4 regions of the Lysinibacillus phoenicis genome follow, and region 3 is predicted to be linked to each of the others. Evidence: riboswitches for the same ligand, from Rfam matches in the RefSeq annotation. Region 3 holds a riboswitch; each other region holds the start of a gene.
The links. A riboswitch is a leader RNA that binds a small molecule or an ion and turns the genes downstream of it on or off. The one in region 3 is predicted to bind cobalamin.
Positions count from the first base shown of each region.

Region 1: it holds a riboswitch for cobalamin, as region 3 does, so the genes downstream of both, ABC382_RS17370 (hypothetical protein) here and ABC382_RS04410 (ABC transporter substrate-binding protein) in region 3, are expected to answer to the same signal.
Region 2: it holds a riboswitch for cobalamin, as region 3 does, so the genes downstream of both, ABC382_RS01375 (energy-coupling factor ABC transporter permease) here and ABC382_RS04410 (ABC transporter substrate-binding protein) in region 3, are expected to answer to the same signal.
Region 4: it holds a riboswitch for cobalamin, as region 3 does, so the genes downstream of both, ABC382_RS12915 (ABC transporter substrate-binding protein) here and ABC382_RS04410 (ABC transporter substrate-binding protein) in region 3, are expected to answer to the same signal.

Region 1 is NZ_JBDFMP010000002.1:3,173,221-3,177,437, forward strand. Features, by position in the region: gene ABC382_RS17355 (C40 family peptidase) at 1-99, shown strand, start outside; gene ytvI (sporulation integral membrane protein YtvI) at 199-1,257, opposite strand; gene ABC382_RS17365 (hypothetical protein) at 1,347-1,901, shown strand; cobalamin riboswitch at 1,995-2,192, shown strand; gene ABC382_RS17370 (hypothetical protein) at 2,357-2,914, shown strand; gene ABC382_RS17375 (ABC transporter substrate-binding protein) at 2,898-3,848, shown strand; gene ABC382_RS17380 (tyrosine-protein phosphatase) at 3,984-4,217, shown strand, end outside.
Region 2 is NZ_JBDFMP010000002.1:45,502-49,718, forward strand. Features, by position in the region: gene ABC382_RS01360 (energy-coupling factor ABC transporter ATP-binding protein) at 1-535, opposite strand, end outside; gene cbiQ (cobalt ECF transporter T component CbiQ) at 532-1,305, opposite strand; gene ABC382_RS01370 (energy-coupling factor ABC transporter substrate-binding protein) at 1,311-1,583, opposite strand; gene ABC382_RS01375 (energy-coupling factor ABC transporter permease) at 1,585-2,331, opposite strand; cobalamin riboswitch at 2,476-2,659, opposite strand; cobalamin riboswitch at 2,903-3,085, shown strand; gene ABC382_RS01380 ((2Fe-2S) ferredoxin domain-containing protein) at 3,232-3,603, shown strand; gene cobJ (precorrin-3B C(17)-methyltransferase) at 3,608-4,217, shown strand, end outside.
Region 3 is NZ_JBDFMP010000002.1:628,755-632,971, reverse strand. Features, by position in the region: gene ABC382_RS04415 (GTP-binding protein) at 1-1,745, opposite strand, end outside; cobalamin riboswitch at 1,928-2,114, shown strand; gene ABC382_RS04410 (ABC transporter substrate-binding protein) at 2,241-3,236, shown strand; gene ABC382_RS04405 (precorrin-3B methylase) at 3,296-3,973, shown strand; gene ABC382_RS04400 (S9 family peptidase) at 4,046-4,217, shown strand, end outside.
Region 4 is NZ_JBDFMP010000002.1:2,288,636-2,292,852, forward strand. Features, by position in the region: gene ABC382_RS12905 (adenosylcobinamide amidohydrolase) at 1-515, opposite strand, end outside; gene ABC382_RS12910 (FecCD family ABC transporter permease) at 512-1,513, opposite strand; gene ABC382_RS12915 (ABC transporter substrate-binding protein) at 1,510-2,478, opposite strand; cobalamin riboswitch at 2,621-2,804, opposite strand; gene ABC382_RS12920 (acyl-CoA dehydrogenase family protein) at 2,862-4,217, opposite strand, start outside.

The DNA of each region.
Region 1 (4,217 bases), 2.5 Mb from region 3:
GGTAACAACACAATGATCGATGCTCAAAACAACGGTGTCGTAATTGAATCACTTGATTGGTGGAATCAATACTTAGTAGGCTTCGGTCGTATTCAATAAGCAAGCCTCTTTATCTAATAGACGATTGACATGAGAAAAAGGTCATCTTTGTAGAGAAAAAATACAAAGATGACCTTTTTTTATTTAGCTTAAAAATTTTTAAATTTTAAAGTTTAACTTAATGACACCTGTCTCTTTCAATGCAATAAAGAAAATTATAACAAAGGGACCGACAAGTAAACCGATAATACCAAATAACTGAAGACCAATGAACATGGCGATTAATGTTGGCAATGTAGATAAACCGATATGGTCTCCCATTAATTTAGGCTCGACTACTCGACGAATAATAAGTAAAATAGCAGCTAAGATGAATAATTTTACAGCAATAGCTGTGTTACCCATCAGTAAATGATAAAGTCCCCATGGAGCTAAAATAATGATAGAGCCTAGGAAAGGGACAATATCTATTAACCAAATAATAATCGTCATTGTTATGGCATATTTGGGCTGGATTAATAGAAGTCCAATAAGTGTGACGCCTCCAATAATAAAGCTTACAAATAAGTGTGCCTTCATATAACCGAAAGTTGCATCCTTTAGACGATTAAGGATAATCTTTATTTTCTTTGCAGTGTTGGGCTTTAAATATTTATAAGTGATTTGCTTTAATTTAGGCAAATCAAGCATAAATAGGAATAGAGCAATCATATAAACGAGAAGACTGATAAATAGGCTTGGAATTTCTGAAAAGAAGGCTGAAACTTTGCTATAATTAAAGAAGCTTAAAAAGAATTCTTCAACTTTTTTTATGAAATCCATTGTGGTTTTTTGAAGTGAAGCACTTACTTCTGGTGGAAAGTCTTCTGTATATTTAGAGATATTTTCTTGCATATGGAGCCACATATCTGATAGCTTGGAAATATAATAGGGAGCTTGCTTAGATAGTAAAATTATTTGCGACATGATTTGTGTAATGGACAGATAGCAAATAATAGATATAACCATAACACTCACTATGTATATAAAAGCAACTGCTATTTTCCGTGACATCTTCCATCGCCTTTTAAAGAACATGACGATTGGTTCTAAGAAAAATGCACTTATACCTGCAAATAGTAAAGGCATGGACACAGGGATAATAAAATAGGCAGCTACAAGTAAGGATAGAATCACAATTACTCGAAAAATCAATTTCCTAGCATTAAATTTATTCATAAACTCACCTTCTTTGCGAAAAAATTAAGTTAAGTGTACCATAAATCAAATTTTATTACGTTCTGAATCAATAAAGGTAGGGATAAATTATGGAAAAAGAGATTTTGCAACTTTTTAGTAATCTAACAGAGCGTGACCACGATATTCAATATGAATCTTACGAGGAACTAATGAAAATTATGCAGGAGCCCGTAGATTGGACATATGCAGTATGGGAACAGCTTGTACAAGCACTTACATACAAAGATGGACATGCTCGTGCACGTGCTGCACAAATTTTATGTGCCTTAGCCGCAAAAAGTGATCCAGAAGAAAGGGTATTGGAGGATTTTTTGAAAATTTGGGCTGTGACGTATGATGAGCGATTTGCCACGGCGAGGAACGCGTTACAAGCTATTTGGAAAATTGGATTAGCAGGTCAAGTACAAAGAGACTTAGTTGTCTCGTATCTAGCTAAGAGATTTCAAACATGTTTGGATGAAAAGCATCCCTCTCTTATTCGCTATGATATTATTATTTCTTTTAAAAAGCTTTATGATCAAACGAATGACTCTAAATTAATAGCTATTGCACACCGCTTAATTGATGAAGAGCACGAAGTTAAACACAAAAAGAAATATAAGGCAGCCATCCGTTCAAAGTAGCGAGATGGTGTTTTTTTGTACAGATGTAAAGTTTCTATTTGGAGTACAACTGTTTTTTCCTATTAATATATGGTAAACTGCTTTACAAATGAAATATTCTTGCAGAATAAAGGTGCTAACTAGCACTATCGGGAATTCGGTGAAAAACCGAAGCTGTTTCCGCAACTGTAAGTACAGCCATTATAAAGATATACCACTGTCTCCAAGGAGATGGGAAGGTTCTTTATAGCTCATTAAAATTCATTAATGAACTGTACAAGCCAGGAGACCGACCTTTATTTGAACGTATAACAACTCTTCGGAAGCTAGGAGGATATACGGTAAATTACATAGGTAATGTCATAGTAATTGGCAATCATTATGTTATTTTCGTCGTTCCTTTGCTTAAAGGAGCGGCGTTTTTTTATGCTATCGTTCATGTAAGAATTTATCAAAATGGGAAGGGGGTACATCAAGTGAAAAAGGATGCACGTTATTCTTGTTATCCGTTTATGCGTGAGAAGGCTTCAACGGTTGATTATGAGATTCGAACAGATAGTCTCACAACACATCTAGGGGTTGCATTAGCTGCAGTAAAAAAGGAGGATGTACAAGTTGTCGTAGATGATTTGCTGCTTATATTACCTATGGCTTACCATGTCAATGGTTCAGTCCGAGGAAAGCTAGCAGTAACAGAAGAAGATCTTTCTTGGTTAAGCGAACGCTATGACTTTTATGTTCGTCATGTGAAGGAAGAAATACAAAGTTTTGTTTTACCTCAGGGCACAGAGGCTGCTGCTGCTTTACATCTTTGCCGCAGTGAAGCCAAAAAATCATATCGTACATTACATAAGGTTTCAGAGGAACGAGAGGTACCAGCTATCCTTTTTGACTACTTAGGCTTGTTAGCAAATGTATGCTTTGTCATGGCAGTCTATATGAATCACCAAGCAGGTATAGCTGAAATACCGTTTATTAGTAAATCCTATCCAATGAAAAAGAAAAGGGAGAGTAAGAATGAAGAAAGTATTTAATTTCCAATGGCTATCAGTGCTAGTACTAATATTAGTTTTAGCAGGTTGTGGTACCTCAGAAGATACAAAAAATAAAGAGGCTTCACAGGATACGCAACAAACTGAACAAACAACCTACAAAGTAACAGATGATCGTGGTGTAGAAGTAGAATTTAAAGAAGTACCAAAAACTATTGTTTCCTTACAACCAAGTAATACGGAGATTTTATTTGCACTAGGTGTTGGTGAGAAAATCGTAGGAGCAACAGAGTATGACACATATCCAGAAGCAGCACAAAAAATCGAACGAGTATCTGATTCTCAGAATTTCGATAGTGAACGCATTATAGCCTTAAAGCCAGATGTGGTCATTGCTTACACAATTGGCACTAAGGATGCATTGAAACCATTAGAAGATGCGGGACTGAAAGTATTTGTTATTGAATCTGCCACATCATTTGATGATGTTTATGGGGATATTGAACAACTAGCTGCTGTAATGGGTGTTGAAGATAAAGGAAATGAATTAAACGAACAGATTAAAGCGAAAATTACTGAAGTACAAACAAAGGTGAAAGAAGTAAAAGCACCGAAAAATGTTTATTTAGAGATTAGTCCTAAGCCAGATATTTATACGGCAGGCGCTGGAACTTTCCAGCAAGAAATATTAAATGCAGCCAATGTTAAGAATGTCTTTGCTGATTTAGACAATTGGGCGCAAGTGTCTGAGGAAGAGGTTATTGCGAAAAATCCAGAGGTTATATTAACAACAGTAAACTATACAGAAGATCCTATAGGGGAAATTTTGACACGTGATGGTTGGAATACTGTGAAAGCTATTCAAGATAAAGCTGTACAGTCTCTTGATACTGATATCTCTAATCGTCCTGGTCCACGTATTGGAGAAGCAGTAGAATTAGTAGCTAAAGCTGTGTATCCAGAGTTATTTAAATAACAATTCAAGGCTAGCTGATCTAACGGCTAGCCATTTTTATATGGTTAGTTATTACCTAGCGTGAAAATTGGAATTAATTTAATTTGTTCTATAGAATAAAGGTAAGAATGCTTAATAATTTAGGGAGGGTAGTGAATGGAACAGTTAGATACACAGGTTATTCCGTTTGAGGCAGTCTATAATTTCCGAGATATGGGGGGATATAAGACAAGGGATGGACGTATTGTAAAGAAGGGTTTATTCTACCGCTCTGCAGCACTTGGTAAAATGACATCAGCAGATAAAGAGCGATTTGAAATGTTAGGTATTAAAACTATTTTTGATTACCGTGACAACAAGGAAGCACAGCATAATCCTAACCCCGTGTTC
Region 2 (4,217 bases), 580 kb from region 3:
TTGAAGAATAATAATTATCTAGACCAGCTGTTGGTTCATCTAACAGGAGGACAGAGGGCTCCATCGCTAACACACCTGCCATTGCCACACGTTTTTTTTGACCTACACTTAAAAAATGAATCGGTTTTTCGAGTAAATTTCCCACTTCTGTCTGTGCAACAGCCCATGCTATTTTTTCTTCAACTTTTGCAGTAGACCAACCAAGGTTCAGTGGTCCAAATGCGATATCTTGCTTGACAGTGCCTGAAAAAAGTTGATGATCCGCATCTTGAAAAACGATGCCGACTTGCTGGCGAAGTGCCTTTAATGCCTTTCGATTGTATTGAAGCTTATTTCCTTCAAATAATATCGTTCCAGCAGTTGGCTTCAAGATGCCGTTCAGATGCTGAAATAAAGTCGATTTTCCAGCACCATTATGACCTAGGATGGCGATTTTTTTTCCTTTAGGTATGTGTAAGGTAATGTCTGTCAGAGCCTTCGTTCCATCAGCATAGGCATAGGACAGCTGATTTAGTTCAAAATAACAGTTTTTCATGAGAAGTATCCTCCATATACGATGAGCACTAGAAAAATAACGGCCATGCCTAGCCAGTTTTTCTTGCTATAAGAGCTCGTCTCTTGCCAATAAACGCTTTCACCGCCCCGTGACTGCATGGCATTGTTGAGCTCTCGACTACGCTGAAACATTTCAACAAATAGTGCCGCAATAAGCATAGATATAGAGCGTAGCCACTGCATAGGTGAATGGTAGCCAAGCCTGGCCTGCTGGGCTAGATGAATTTTTTGCATGCTCCCTAAAAAAATAAAGATAAAATGATAGGTTAATTCTACTAGCTCGACTAGGAGTGAGGGAAGTCGCCATTGTCGTAGCACAAAACAAATTCCTTGTACGGATGTGGTCAAAATTAAAAAATATAAACAGCTAATACTGCCAAGAACGATAAAGAACAAGTGTTGCGCAGTTAGGACACTTGCTTTCCCGATGAATATTGTCCAAGCCATCCACGTGAAAGACCAAACATGCGCAGGTAAGACAGTGGTTGAAGGTGTAATAGCTAGTAAAATGGATACGAGACTCGTCAGCAAGAAAAAAGCTGGTAGTAATAGTAATTTAATATAGTATTTAAGCGGGATTTTCGCACCTATAATGATAAAAGCACTCATTACAAAAAATGTAATGAGTGAAAGACGTTCATCTTTCATGATAAGCGTTACTAGAAGTAGTCCAAGTGAAAAGATCATTTTTTCAAGTGGATGAACGAACGCTAGCTTATTGAGGTAGGCATATTTATCAATGAGCAACATGTTGGTTAACCTTCTTTATGTTTGCCGCGCATATAGCCAATGAAGTAGCCAATAAAACCAGCACCAATAGCGGCTTGTAGGACGAATAATAAGCTTTCGATTTCACCACTTGGCGGCTCCCATAAGCTGTCGAACCACGGTTCATATTCTGCATCGATTTCTCCAATAGCAGCTTCTGCTTCTCCATCAGCACCACCAAATTCTGCTCCTTTTTGGATGAACAGTGGGATGATGGCTAACAGCACTACAATCACTAATAGCAATACATTACGTTTCATTTTAATGTGCCTCCTTTGTAGAGAAAACACGTAAAGTTTTTAATTCGCTGACATTGTATTTTTTCAAGAAATTCATCACAATGACTGTTAAAATTCCTTCACTAACGGCTAACGGAATTTGAGTTAAGGCAAAAATTCCTGCGAACTTTGTAAAGGATGCCATAAAACCTCCAACCTCTGAAGGGAAGGCTAGTGCTAGTTGGACAGAAGTCACAATATATGTACCTAAGTCACCAAGCATAGCGGCAAAGAAAACGGCAAGTGAAAATGACAACCCTATTTGTTGAGCCCCTTCAAAAACAAAGTAAGCAATAAACGGACCGACAATAGCCATAGAAAAGGCATTGGCTCCTAAAGTAGTGATACCACCATGCGCTAATAGTAATGATTGGAATAATAACACAATCGTCCCAATGACACTCATTGCTAAAGGTCCAAATAAAACTGTTCCAAGTCCAACGCCAGTTGGGTGGGAGCAGCTCCCGGTAACAGAGGGGATCTTTAAGGCCGATAGCACAAAAGCAAAGGCTCCTGAAAGCCCTAAGAGCATTTTTGTTTCAGGGTTTTCTTCCATTGTTTTTCGAATGGAACGCAATCCTAGAATAATAAAGGGAGTCGTGATGACCCACCAAAAAATGGCCCATTCAATGGGTAAAAAGCCTTCCATGATATGCATAGCAAAGGCTCGGTTTGGCACGATTAACAAGGCCAATAAAAAATAACTAAGTTTCCACCATGAAAATGTCAAAAGCTTTCCTCCTAACGATTAGTTTTTTAAGAATGTAGCGTGCGTAAAATAAAAAAGCACTTCTCCGCTGCTGGAAAAGTGCATAGCTAAAAAAAGCAAATCATTCTCATCTGCTAAGCCGCACACCTATCCTCGTAGGTTGAAACGATCACCTTTTTTTCGGCAGGTCTCCTGGCTCTAGTTCAACACTTTATAGGTCTTCCCATCATTGGACAGTGACATTATCTATAAAGCTCCCTATTACAGTGGCGGGACCGCGCCGGATTCAAACCGGCTTCCCTTTTAAGTAAAATGGCAAGCATTTTACACCGAAAAAACATAAAGTTGTGAGATTTCACGACAAAGTGTAACATAAATTTCCATAATTGTGCTAGATTTTTTTATATAAAAATTTTTAATTGCATATCCATATAGAAAATTTAGATAGAAGTAAGGAGAACTTAGTTTTTTAAAGAATAAGATTCGAGCAAAATTGATAAATTTGTCATAAATTTTTAAAGAAATATTGAAATTTTAAAATAATAAGATATGATAGAGACAGTTTTCTAAAAAATGAAGAAGATAATAAATTTCATATAAAACGTCAATAAGTGCTCGAATAGCTCGAGATAATAGGGAAATTGGTGAAAATCCAATACAGCCCCCGCTACTGTAATAGCTGATGAATTCGCAGGTACCACTGGTGAAAACTTGGGAAGGTGCGATAGTAAAATGAAGCTTAAGTCAGGAAACCTGCTTATTTGATTGTGCATGCAAACTTTTCGGAGGGAGAAGTTGAAGCGAGAGCGAGTACCTGTATTTTATTCTATTCGTTTTTATTTGGCTTCTACAAAACCTTTACTCTTCGTTAAGAGTGAGGGTTTTTTCTTTTTCCAGAAAGCAAATGAGGGGAGACAGAAGATGACAACATGGAATTTAGAGGGGATGAAAACACATCTCTTTATTTGCAATGGCAGTAGCTGCATGAGAAAGGATGCTGAGGAAATTACCTTAGCCATTCGAGATGAAATACAGCGACAAGCACTCGATCAGGAAATACATACGACAAGAACGCGCTGTAATGGACGATGCAAGGATGCTTGTGTAGTCATCGCCTATCCACAAGGAAATTGGTATCGAGTGCCATCAACAGAGCATGCAAGAATACTCGTACAAGATTTACATCATGAATCATTATACAACGAACATGTCTTTACACTTCGGGAAGGTACATTACAGCGTACAGCACAAACGACAGCCATTAAAGGGATCGAAAAGGTGAAAGAGGGGTAACAGCATGGCGCAAAAAGGGAAAATTTTCGTAGTGGGCTTTGGACCTGGAGATTTTAAGCATATTACGACACGAGCAGTAGAAGCTTTACAACAAAGTGATATGATCATAGGCTATAAAACCTATGTAGAGCTTATTCAAGATTTAGTCAGTGCAAAGTCTATTGTCAGTACCGGAATGACAGAAGAGGTATCACGTGCTCAAGAGGCTGTTCGTCAAGCAGAAGCAGGCAGCATCGTCTCCGTAATTTCGAGTGGGGATGCGGGCGTATATGGTATGGCGGGATTAGTGTACGAAGTGTTAATCGAATTAGGCTGGACAGAAGCTACAGGCATTGAAGTAGAAATAGTTCCTGGTATTTCAGCAATCAATTCATGTGCTAGTTTACTAGGGGCTCCGATTATGCATGATGCTTGTACCATTAGTCTGAGTGATCACCTAACACCATGGAATTTAATTGCAAAGCGTGTCGAGGCTGCTGCAATGGCTGATTTTGTTATTGCTTTATACAATCCTAAAAGTGGTAGGAGAACAAGACAAATTGTAGAAGCACAACGAATTCTCTTAGAATATCGCTCGCCAGACACACCAGTAGGACTTGTAAAAAGTGCCTATA
Region 3 (4,217 bases):
GTATAGGCAGCAAAGGTTGTGCTATAGCTCATCAAAGTGGCAACGGGCGCACGTCCTGTTAGCACTACATCTGTTTCCGTCAAGATTGGGTCATCGAATGTACCCGCTGCTTGTTGAATGTCGGTCATCATGCGGCCAATAAAGTCATTAGAGGCTTTCATTTTAAAGCGATAGTATGGCTCCAGTAAGACATTCTGCGCTTGCTCAAGTCCTTGGCGTAACGCTCGGAAAGTAGCTTCTCGGAAATCACCGCCCGATGTGTGTTCATTGTGCCCGCGACCTGTCAACAGCGTAAAATGAACATCGGTTAGCGGGAAGCCTGTCAGTAGTCCATGATGCTCCCGTTCAAATAAGTGCTTTTCAACAAGTCGTTGGTTACCTACTGATAAATCATCCGCATGACAGGCATTGCTAAAAGTTATGCCTGTTCCACGTGGATTTGGCTCCATTAATACATGCACTTCCGCATAATGCTTGAGTGGCTCAAAATGGCCATAGCCTGTAACCGTTGTCGCAATTGTCTCCATGTATAAAATTTGTGGCTCTCCGAAAGAAACGACTAATGAAAAACGCTTCTGTAATACCTCAACAAGTACCTCTAGCTGAATAACGCCCATTATATGCACGTGGATTTCCTGGAATTTTTCCTGCCAGAGAACACGCAATGAAGGCTCTTCCGCTTCTAACAAACGAAAAATTTGTAGCACTTCTTTAATATGTTGGTCGCCTTCATATTGTACCTTTGCCTGTAAGGTTGGGACGAGCTCGTACGGCTGCGATTGTGTAGTACTGCCAATGCGGTCTCCAATAGTTGCCTGACTTAACCCTTTAACAGCAAATATCTCACCCGCTTCAACATGTTGAACGGTTTCAAAGCGATTGCCATTATAAAGGCGAATTTCTGTGATTTTTTCTGTTGTCTCGCCAAAGGTAAATTCATCCCGCACATGTAAGGACCCCTGCATGGCCTTCATAAAGGTTAAACGCTGGTGGCTGTCGTGTCGTATTTTAAAAACCTCTCCCTGAAACGGTGCATCCTGTTCAAAATGAGTATCGGTTAATAAAGGAAGCTGGGCAATAAATTCCTGAATGCCCTCATCCTTTAAGGCCGAGCCTGTAAAGCAAGGGAAAGCACATTCACTTGTAATCATGTCCTTTAGCTGTGCTAGACATTGTTCATGTTCCAACGATTCATTCAAAAAGGCATCGAGTAATTCTTCATCTCGCTCTGCCAGCCATTCCATCATACTACTAGAAAGATAATCTGCTCGAAGCGGTTCATCGATCAACAAGACATCTGGTGAGCAATCTTTACGTAGCTGCTTCATGACTGCCTCTACGTTGGCCCCTTCACGATCGATTTTATTGATAAAAAAGAAGGTTGGGACATGATATTTACGTAACAGCTGCCATACTGTTTCTGTATGACCTTGCACGCCCTCCACTGCACTGATAATAATAATGGCGTAATCCATGACTCGAATGGAACGCTCCATTTCAGGGGAGAAATCGACATGCCCTGGTGTATCAATTAACGTGTATGTATCATCGCCGATGTTCATGCGACCTTGCTCGGTAAATATGGTGATGCCACGCTTGCGCTCTAATTCATGATTATCGAGAAAGGTATCCTGGTGATCGACACGGCCTCGGGCTTGAATACTATTTGTATGAAAAAGTACTTGCTCAGAAAATGTTGTTTTCCCTGCATCGACATGGGCAAGTACACCAATTGTTTTGTACATAACCAATCCTCGTTTCTATCCATTGCTATCTTCCCATTGTAACAGAATTCTCGTAGAAATATTTCTTGTAAAATAGTTCGTCTTTATGTCGAAATAGTGCTAATATAATGGGGATTATGGATGTCACGCCATGTTCCTCATTGCGTGATTAATCTTCTTCTGCTAGTCTATCAATAGTATTAACCATTATAAAATGTATTGGTGCAAATGGCATTTGTCATTTGCTTAAAAGGGAAATCGGTGTAATTCCGATGCTGTCCCGCAACTGTAAATGGGGAGTCTATACAACGTGCCACTGTAGTGTAGCTATGGGAAGGCGTATAGATGATGAACCTAAGCCAGGATACCTGCCAATATGAACAGTTAACTAAGAACCACGAGGATGGGGATAGTGATAAAGGTGACCATACCATTTTTTCACTATGCTTCTCTCTTGGCGACAAGAGGGTTTTTTTATGCCCTCAAAACTATATTCATAACAAAGGAGATTAGGACATGAAGAAATGGAATAGTTTATGGCTCATCATGGTCATTGCCTTAGTAGCTGTTTTAGGCGCTTGTAATGCAACGGACAACAAAGAGTCTGCAGAACAGGGTGAAAAGGTTGAGCCGTCCGAGACAGCAACAACAGAAGTAACGATCGAAAATAATGATACAACGCAAACATACAAGGAAGCACCAAAAAAAGCGATTAGTTTAAATCAGCATGTAACGGAAATCATGCTGGCATTAGGATTAGAGGATTCCATGGTAGGAACAGCTTACTTAGATGATACAATCTATGAGCCATTACAAGAAGCTTACGATAAGGTCCCTGTGCTTTCAGATCAATATCCAACGAAGGAGCAAGTAATTGATGCCGAGGCGGATTTCTTATATGCAGGCTGGAAAAGTGGCTTTGGTGAAAAGGGCGTAGGAACTCCGGAAGAGCTAGAGGCATTAGGGATTCATACGTATTTACATACAGCTTCCAATATGACAAAGCCGACATTAGAGGATATTTTCACTGATATTCGCAATATCGCGAAGATTTTCCGGGTGGAGGATCGTGGAGAAGCCTTAATTGAGCAAATGACGAAAGACGTAGAAAACGTACAGTCGAAATTACCGAAAGATGATGAAAATTTACGTGTGTTAGTGTTTGACAGCGGTGAAAAGGATATCTTTACAGCTGGTCAAAACTTTATGAATGAGCTAGTGACCATCGCTGGTGGTCAAAATATTTTTGGCGATGTGGAATCCGGCTGGACAACCGTATCAAAAGAAGATGCAGTAGACCGTAACCCAGAGGTGGTGGTTGTCATTGATTACGGTGAAACAACAGCAGAACAAAAGATTCAATTCTTAAAAAATGATCCCGCATTGAAGGAGATGGAAGCTGTTAAAAATGAGCGCTTTGTTATTCTTCCGCTATCAGCAGCATCTGAAGGAGTTCGAGCAGCAGAGGCGATTGAAATTTTAGCAAAAGGCTTCTATCCTGAAAATTTTTAATCTAACAACAATCCGAGCTAGCGTTTTTGCTAGCTCCTTTTTCATAAGGAGAGATATCCATGAATGCATTTCAAAAAAACGTACCAGATCAAACCTTCGAAACACTTAGCCAACAAGGCGAATTTACACGCTTAGCTGTCAGTCCTGGCATTATTAATAAGCATTACACGCCAGCACAATTTCAAAAAATAGCCGAGATTGTTGGAGAAAAGGGGGCAATTAAGTATTCGGCTTCTTATAGTATTTTAGTATCCGTCCCGACGAGTGCTGCCGCACAAGCTGTTCAAGCCTTACAGGAAGCGGGTCTACATATCGCACCAGCAGGACCTAGTATCGTCATGAAGGCATGTGATTTTTGTGATGGTGAAAAAATGGAGGCAGTGCATATTACAGAACAGCTCTATCATACGTTAGAGAGGATTCAGGTCCCTTCGAGAGTGCGTGTTAACGTGAATGGCTGTGCCTCTGCCTGCTATAACCCATCTTTTGATGATATAGGACTCGTTTATCAAAACGAAAGCTTTGATGTTTATTTAGGGGCTATACCGATGGGGGCAAAGGCACAGGCTGGCACATTATTCGCAAAAAGGGTAGGGGTAGAACAGATTGAAGGCTTTGTGCTACAAATTATAAGCCTTTATCAGGAGTATGCACGTCCTCATGAGCCCTTTTATAAATTTTATCGTAGAACAAAATCCACTGAATATTGGGAAATAGTAAAAGATTCTATTAAATAGCAGGAATATTACTTAGGGTGTCGAAGTATTGTAATAAGGCAATAAAAATTACAAATCCAAAGGAGTAAGAACATGACATCGAAACAAGGAATTCAACCAGAAGATCTTTATCACTTAAAATCGGTAGCAGATCCCCAGCTATCACCTGATGGCACTGAGGTAATATATGTAGAGACGCGTATTGATGAAAAGAAAAAAGACTATATATCCAATTTATTTTACATACACTTGAAGGATAGAACGC
Region 4 (4,217 bases), 1.7 Mb from region 3:
GCAATATCAAGATGATTCGTTGGTTCATCCAGCAGTAAAATTTCAGCTGTTTGAGCTAATGCTTGTGCAACAAAAACTCTTTGCTGTTCACCGCCAGATAAAAATTCCATGGCAGTATGCTCATAACGCTTCACGCCTGTTTGTAGCATAGCATGTTGTACAGCCTGTTCGTCCTGTTCAGACCAACTCGAGAAAAAACCTGTTTGATGCGGGTAGCGCCCAAGTGAAACGGCCTCTCTCACACTGTTTGAAAAAGCATTTGCATGAAGCTGAGGTAGTACAGCCATCTTTTTCGCCAAAGCACGAGCATTATAGGAAAGGATATTTTTCCCATCTATAGTAATTGTTCCATCAATAGCTGGTAGTATACCACTCATTACCTTTAATAATGTGGATTTCCCACTACCATTCGGTCCTAGAATACCTAGAATTTTCCCCTTCTCAACAGTGAAGCTTATATCCTTGACGATTGCTACGTCTTCATAGCCACCTGATAGATGTTCGACCACAATCATGCCCGTACCCCCTTGCTTCTTCGTTGCTTATAAAATATGTAGGAGAAAACAGGTGCTCCGATAAATGCCGTAATCACACCAATTGGTAGCTCTCTGGGCAAGATAATTGTTCGTGCTACTAAATCGCAAATAATCAGTAATGTGGCGCCATTTAAAAATGATAATGGCAATAAATGGCGATGATCAGAACCCCAAATCATTCTTGTCATATGCGGCACAACTAAGCCTACAAAACCAATTGTCCCAGAAACCGCTACAGCCGCTCCCGTTAACATGGACCCACCTGCTAAAATCAAATACTTACTCCGCTTTACATTAACCCCAAGATGTTTCGCTCTCTCTTCACCATATAATAAAACATTTAGCTCTCTTCTTTGTGTCCATAGCATAAGTGAGCCAATCAAAACAAACGGGATAATCATTTGGACATATGGCCATCCACGCATTGATACAGATCCAAGTAACCAACCAACGACTTGGCGTAGCTCTTCACCAGATAAAGCAATCATTAAAGAAATGAGTGAACCTAAAAATGAACTAAAAATAACACCTGTTAATATCAATGTCTCCATTTTTAATGAACGGTCTACCATTCTAGCAAAACTCATCACAACTACCATCGTGATAATAGCGCCAATCATACTAAAAATGGGTAATGCATATAAACCTACAATAGGAATAGATAGGCTAAAAAAGATCGTCATTACAGCACCAACCGAAGCACCAGATGAAACACCTAGTGTATATGGATCTGCTAATGGATTTTTTAGCAAACCTTGAAAGGCAGCTCCTGCAATAGCTAGAGAAGCCCCTACTAGTCCCGCTAACAATACACGTGGCAAGCGGATTTTCCAAAAGATATTGGCGGCTGTTTCATCAACCGCCTGATTCCACAATACTTCAAAAGGAATATGCACTGAGCCTATTGCTACGCCACACCAGATGCTAATAAGAAGAAGCGTGCCTGTTACTAAATAGGCTACTGCTATTTTTTTCACTTAAATACCTCTGGATAGATCGCTTTTGCTAATTCTTCAAGACCTTCTCCTAAACGAGGACCTTGACGACTTGTTGTGTTTTCATCTACTTGTACAATTGCTTTATTTTTCACAGCATTAATTGTATCGAAGCCAGCACGCTGTGGTATTTTAGTTAAAATATCTGGTACATAGTGATAAGTCACCACGATGACATCTGGATTTTTAGCGATAATCTGTTCTGCATCAACTTTATACCAATCATCAGCATCTGCCGCTACATTTTCTGCATGGATCATTTCAAGCATCGCGTTCATAAACGTACCATTCCCAGCTGTATAGATATCTGGCTCATCAGATGCTTCTACTAGCACTTTCTTTAGTTCAACATCTTTTACTTTGGCCAGCACTTCTTCTACCTTTGCCTTCATGTTGGCAATAACTTCTTCAGCCTCTGGCAATTTCCCTGTAGCTCGACCAAGCTGCTCAATCGTCGTGTATGTCTCATTAAAATCTTGTGCATTATTGACGACAAATACTTTTACACCCGCTGACTCAAGCTGTTCAATCGCTGCTTCTGAAAGAGACATGCTAGATTCATGTGAAAAAACGATATCTGGGTTGAGGGCAATAATTTTTTCAATATTGTATTCCATACCGCCAACCTTTTCCTTTTCAGCTACCTCTGGTGGATAATCATCGTTGTCTGTAACCCCTACTATTTCATCTTTTAAACCAAGGCTAAATAATATTTCAGTATTACTTGGAATAAGTGAAACAATTTTCTCTGGAGGAGCTTCTAGTGTTATATCCTTGCCAATGGCATCTGTTATGGTCATTGGGAAAGTTGCTTCGTCCACCTGTGATGTCTCTTGCTGTGTTTGCGGTTCATTAGACGACTTGTCGTTTTTCTCCTCTTGGCCACAGGCAGCTAGCAACCCTAGTGTTAAAAATGCTGATAATCCTATCTTCCAAAATTTCTTCATGTGAATCCTCCTTCGTTGATCTGTGCTTTATTTGGGCAGAAATTCTCCTACACAAATAAGACCCCTCATCTACGAATGATGAAGGGTTAACATTGCACCAAAGAACTGATACAAAATCCACCACCCTATCCTCGTAGGCTGTTATGTCTATACTATAAAGGCAGGTCTCCTGGCTTATGCTTATTACGTCTTTTCAAGCCTTCCCGAATATCATCAGTGGCATCTTTTGAAAAAACTCACATTTACAGTGGCGGGACCGCATCGGAATTACACCGTTTTCCCTTTTCACTTTACTTAAGTAAAGAACCTTTATACTATTCAGTTGATTTTATTATACATGAAAACGAAAAAAAGTCGCCCCTATTCAAGACGACTTCTAGCTTCTATACAATATCAGAAAAATATTGTACGGTTTTCATCTGATCTCCAATTTGTCGCAATGACCATGCCTGTTCTAAATAAACGTCCGCAAACTTTTCATACTTTCCACCAAATTTTTGCGCCCATTCAACTGCTACGACACTTTCATATAACAGCGCCATTTTCTTTGCAACATCTTTTGCTTCAAATGTTTTCGTGGCATCATCTAAAGCACTAAAAATTTGTAAGATCCCAGCTAGTTTCACCAATTGCTCTCTCACAATTTGCACCAAAGCGCTATCTGTTAATTTTTCTAACCGTTCTTCCATCTCACTGACAAATAGCTCATGTGCCTGATACTTATCCACTAACCGAATAAGCTCTAACGCCAGAATATTAGCCGTGCCCTCCCATACCGTCAACACTTGAGCATCTCTCAGTAAGCGCGGTGTCACAAAGTCCTCAATATAACCATTGCCACCATGTAATTCAATTGCTTCACTAGCATAATGAACCGCTTGCTCTGCCGTTTCCTTTTTCATAATGGCAATATATAAACGATTCATAATAACATCTTGTTGTGTTCCATGCCCATTCGTTACTTTATCGTATAATTGAATAAGATCAAAAACGGTCGCTACTTCTACATGTAGCTTAGCTGCAAATTTCCCTAATGTATCTTGAATCATTGGGTATTGTGTTAAAGGCTTGCCAAATGCATATCGATTTGTCACATAATGCTTCGCCTCTAAGAAACCTCGACGCATAATCCCAATCGATGCTACGGCATTGCAAATTCTTGAGAGATTCAGTGCCTCCAGCATATAATAAATCCCCTTACTTTGTTCACCTACAACATAAGCAAGTGCACCATCAAATTCAACCTCACCAGATGGAACTGCCCGAACACCCAACTTATCTTTTAGTCGTCGAATACGTAGATGATTTGCCGTTCCGTCTTCTTTACGCCAAGGAACAGCAAATAAGGTTAATCCTTTAGAGCCTGCTTGTGCACCTTCTAGACGTGCCAACACCATTGCTACCCCACACATACCGGCATTGGAAGCGAAGTATTTTTCACCATAGAGGCGGAATTCATTGCCTTCCCTTCTCGCTTCCACAACATTCGCCCCTACATCTGAGCCCCCTTGACGTTCAGTTAAAAATGTTGCTCCTTCATATAACTCTGTATCACCTGTTGCACAAACATGTGGTAAGAAACGCTGTTTAACCTCGTCATCAGCATAATGATCTAATAGATAGGCAGTAGCCATTGTTAATGTCACAGGACAATAAAAACCTGGCTCTGCATGGGACAGCAAATAGCCTTGCGCAAAGCTATAGACATAATTTCCTTTGCGCCCTAGCTGCGGAATATC